2 regions of the Brevibacterium sp. CSND-B09 genome follow, and region 1 is predicted to be linked to the other one. Evidence: predicted binding sites of a transcription regulator. Region 1 holds the regulator's gene; the other holds the start of a gene.
The links. Region 1 encodes LexA, which represses DNA repair genes until DNA is damaged. Its sites were predicted from a motif close to TCGAACANNTGTTCGA; they were not measured.
Positions count from the first base shown of each region.

Region 1 (2,401 bases):
CGATGTCGGATCACCCTTCGACTACGGCAAACAGGGAATCCTCTATGTCGCCTCCCACCTGCCCAAGCCCGGACGCAGCGGACTGAGCGAGGAAGCGCTGACCGAACTCGAGGAACTCGTCGAATCCTCGAACGGCGGGGCACTGGGCCTGTTCTCTTCCCGGGCGGCCGCAAACGCGGCGGCCGAACACCTGCGGAAGAAGTTCGATTTCCCGATCCTGCTCCAAGGCGATGACGGCCTGCCGGCGCTGGTCTCTCAGTTCACGGCCGACGACCAGACCTGCCTGTTCGGAACCATGTCACTGTGGCAGGGGGTCGATGTGCCGGGACGGACGAACCGTCTGGTCATCATCGATCGTCTGCCGTTCCCACGTCCGGACGACCCGCTCATGCAGGCGCGGGCACGCGATGCCGACCAGCGGGGCGTCAACGGATTCATGGCGGTGTCGGCCACGCATGCCGCCCTGCGTCTGGCTCAGGGCGCCGGACGCCTCATCCGGTCGACCAAGGACAGGGGAGTGGTGGCCGTGCTCGACTCGCGGCTGCGCTCGGCCCGGTATGCCGGGTTCCTCGTCAATTCGATGCCGAGGATGTGGCCGACGACGAACTCCGGTCTCGTTCGCAAGAGCCTGGCGAGGCTGGCCGAAACCGACGAAGGATGACGCAAAGGCCCGCGACCGAATCGGTCGCGGGCCTTTGCGGTCAGATTGCGGAGAGCCGACGGAACATCAGAGGCGGCGGATGACGGCGACGACGAGACCCATGATCTGCGCGTAGGTACCGTCGATGGGTTCGTAGTTCTCGTTCTGCGGCATCAGCCACTGCTGACCGGCCTTGCGCTTGAGCGTCTTCACCGTGGCCTCGCCGTCGAGGAGGGCGGCGACGATCTGACCGTTGTCAGCGGTGTGCTGCTTGCGCACGACCACCCAGTCGTCGTGGCAGATGGCGGCTTCGATCATCGAATCGCCGACGACCTTGAGCAGGAACATCTCACCGGAGCCGACGACCTGGGTCGGCAGGGAGAAGACATCGTCGACTTCCTGTTCGGCCAGGATCGGCCCACCGGCGGCGATGCGTCCGACGACCGGCACCTGCACGGTGTTGTTGGCCAGCTCCTCGTACTTCGCGCGTTCGGCCTCTTCCTCTTCGAACGGATTGACCACTTCGATGGCACGCGGGCGCTTCGGGTCGCGGCGGACATAGCCGAGGCGTTCGAGCTGGGAGAGCTGGTGGGCGACGCTGGAGAGGGAGGCCAGCCCGGCGGCCTTGCCGATCTCGCGCATGCTCGGCGGGTAGCCGTTGGTCACGACCGCGCGTTCGATGGTTTCGAGCACGAGACGCTGACGGGGAGTGAGGCGGAAATCGCCCTCACCGGATGACCCCTCAGGGATCTGGACGACGTCGTCATCGGTGCGAGCGGCAGCGATCTCGCTGGCAACATCTTCGTTGCGAGGCCTGCCTCTGCCTCGTTTGTTCTGAACCATTGCTCGTTCCCCTTCGTTCTATTCCCTGCCGCTGAACGCCGTGATCTCCGCTTCGGAAATTCTCGTGTCAGTGCCGACTGAGATGGTTCTGACAGATCAATCAACAACGCTGGTTCCCTCTCATTGTCGCATAGATGTTCGAGTTGGACTGGACATTTGTTCGATTGGCATGTTGAATAGAACAGACGTTCTACCGATTACTGGTGGAATCGTACGAATGAAAGAGGTAATGCGATGTCTGCACAGAACACCGAGCTGCACCTGACCCCTCGTGGACGCCAGGCTGTGCGCCTTCTCCGGACCCTGCTCGTCGCTCTCGTCGTCATCGGCGGGGCGGTCCTCCTCGCCACCCAGTCGTTCTCGGCAGCTGCCGTCGCCGAATCGGAGACGGAGAGCATCGGCATCGACGCCGAGGCAGTCGTCGTCGGTGAGGGCGAATCGCTGTGGACCGTGGCTTCGAATCTCGGCATCGACCGCGACACCCGCGATGTCGTTGCCGATATCGTCGAGATCAACCACCTGGACACCCCGACGGTTCACCCCGGACAGACCCTCGACGTCCCCGTCCGCTGAGGCCGGACCCTGCTCGACCGGCAGGGCGCCGGCCCGACTGACAGCGCGCTGACCCGTTCGATCGGGTGAGCCGACCGGCGTATCTCGATGCCCGACCCGCCGCCCGGGCGGCGGGGGCCTCTCGGTAGAATGATCGCCGTGGGAAACATCGACTCTCTGCCAGTGCGTTCAGACCTCGTCGGCCTCAAGCCGTACGGGGCGCCGCACCTCAATGTGCCGGTCCAGCTCAACGTCAACGAGAACGCCTATCCGCTTCCGGATGTCGTAGTCGACAGCATGCGCGCAGCCGTCGACGATCATTTCGCCGGACTCAATCGATATCCCGATCGCGAATTCACCGCACTG
Region 1 is NZ_JBREGI010000001.1:3,518,868-3,521,268, forward strand. Features, by position in the region: gene ACU4IU_RS15765 (ATP-dependent DNA helicase) at 1-661, shown strand, start outside; gene lexA (transcriptional repressor LexA) at 728-1,483, opposite strand; gene ACU4IU_RS15775 (LysM peptidoglycan-binding domain-containing protein) at 1,718-2,056, shown strand; gene ACU4IU_RS15780 (histidinol-phosphate transaminase) at 2,195-2,401, shown strand, end outside.

Region 2 (2,401 bases), 180 kb from region 1:
AAACCGACGAATCCGATGCAGAAGCCGGCCCAGAGCCCGGGTGCTCCCGGCCAGATGTTGATGATCGGGATGAGCAGAATCGCGTATCCGATCACAGCGACCAATTGTGCCAGAGCCAGATACTTCGCGTCCTCAGCTCCCATGAGCACTCCGTCGAGAACGAACACGTACCCGGCGATCGGCATGCTCAGGGCGAGGACCGGCAGGAGTGCGGCCAGGGCCGAGACCACCGCCGGGTCGGAGGCGAAGGCGCGGGGGATGATTCCGGAGCCCGCGAACAGGACGACGCCGACGACGATGCCGAAGACGATCCCCCACAGGCACAGTCGGCGGTTGATCGCGGCGACCGCCTCGGTGTTCTTCGCCCCCAGCTCGAGGCCGATCATCGCCTGGCCCGCGATGGCCAAGGAATCGAGGGCGAGAGCGAGAGCGAAGAAGATGCTCTGAGCGACCTGGATAGCGGCGAGGTCCGTCGTGCCCATCGCCGTGGCCAGGAAGACTAGGAGGATGAGGGCAGCACGCAGCGAGGCGTTGCGCACCAACAGCCATCCGGAGGTCTTCGCCGAGGTGAACACGCCTGTCCAGTCAGGGCGGATGCTGGCGTGGAGGCGACGGGCCGCGCGGATGGAGATGGTGAGGTAGACCGTGCACATTCCGGCCTGCGCGATGACCGTGCCCATCGCCGATCCCGCGACTCCCATGTCGAGGCCGTAGATGAAGATGGCGTTGAGGCCGATATTGGCGATGCAGCCGGCGGCCGCGACGAGCAGCGGGGTCTTCGTGTCCTGAAGTCCGCGCAGCAGTCCGGTGGCCGCGATGACCATGAGCATGAATGGCAGCCCCCACCATGAGATCGCAAGGTAGGAGTGCGCGCCCGCGGTGATGATCGGATCCGGGTCGAAGGCCTCGATCGCTGTATTCAGCAGGGGCAGCCCGATGATGATGAGCAGGACGGAGGTTCCCAGTGCCAGCCAGATTCCGTCGAATCCGGCCGTGATTGCGCCAGGCCGGTCCCCCGATCCCATTCGCTTCGCCACCCGCGGCGTCGTGGCATAGGCAAGGAAGATCATCAGGCCGAGCACCGTCTGCAGGATCGTCGAGGCGATCGCCAGCGATCCCAGGGCACCGGCACCGAGGTGGCCGACCATGGCCGTGTCCGTAAGCAGGAAAATGGGTTCGGCGATCAGGGCTCCGAGTGTGGGAAGGGCCAAACGGAGAATATCTTTGTCGATCGCTGCCACGTCCCCGATTCTAGCGAACCGGTGGTGCGGTGAGCCTGTCGCGAACCGGCGGTGCGGTGAGTCCGTCGCGATCGATCACTGCAGAGCAGTTGTGGGTTCAAGCCCGATCGCAATGTCGTGTCAGTGCCGAACTGTAGAGTCAGGGGACAAACAGATCAGTCTTGATTACTTTGAGAGCGAATTAGTTTTTCACAATCCTAATAGATTGGTTGTTCTATTTGTAATCGGATTGTGACATTCATCGATGGCGACAGATCATATAATTGAGACAGGCGACTTCCCTGACGACTGACTTCCACAGAGGCGTGGAGAGGTGAGAAGCCGATGAAGAACATCGGAGACAGCGACGGACGGGTATTCGGCCTGCCCGCCGCTCCCCCTGGGGAGGCGGACGGCCGAACTCTGTCCCAGTTCCGCCGCGCTCATGGACTTCGCGTGGAGGTCGCCGAGGATTACGAACTCGTCGACCTGCTGGATGCCTATACGCGGAGCAGCCTCGCGCAGGTCAATTCCCTGATCGCCACCAGTCATGTCGTGGCGCAGGACGTCGCCTACGCTCTCGGACTCAAGGACGGTCAGCTCGACGCGGTCTACGAGTTCGCGTCGTTCACGGAGACGTCGACCCGTTACTCCTCTCCAGAATCACGCAGCACAATTGCCGCTCGCCACGAGAGAAAGGCTCAGACCGAAGCAGCCGACAGCAGTCCCGTCACGAGCCAAGGCATCAGCGACGAAGCCATCGACCAGAAGATCTGCGCCGTCGACATTCCCTCCGAGGATCTCTTTTCCACTCGCAGGACCTGGACCAACAGAGAGAATCTGGCATGGACCCAGGCTGCGGCTCAGGTCGAAGCGGAATCTGGAACGAAAATCGGCGTCAGCGCCGGTCCGAAGAAGGACCGCGCCGCCGGTCGCCGCCTCCGCCGAGTCCGGAAGTTGGCCGAAGAGCTCTTGTCCGACCCCGCACTGCTGCCTGACTTTCCCGGTTTTGACCCGGAACTGACTTTCTTCACATGGCTGCGCGGCAGCATCGAGCCGACCGAGGCAGGCGTGTACTCAAGTCTCCTCGGCACGACCACGAGCAAGTCGCTTCAACACATGACCTCGTCGATGACGCTGGCGCATGGTCTTCCGCGGTTCCTCAAGCGCTGCCTGGCTGG
Region 2 is NZ_JBREGI010000001.1:3,697,326-3,699,726, reverse strand. Features, by position in the region: gene ACU4IU_RS16545 (MATE family efflux transporter) at 1-1,241, opposite strand, end outside; gene ACU4IU_RS16540 (HNH endonuclease signature motif containing protein) at 1,566-2,401, shown strand, end outside.
Region 2: ACU4IU_RS16540 (HNH endonuclease signature motif containing protein) is a predicted target of LexA. The motif match lies at 1,443-1,458, and genes of this name have one in related genera.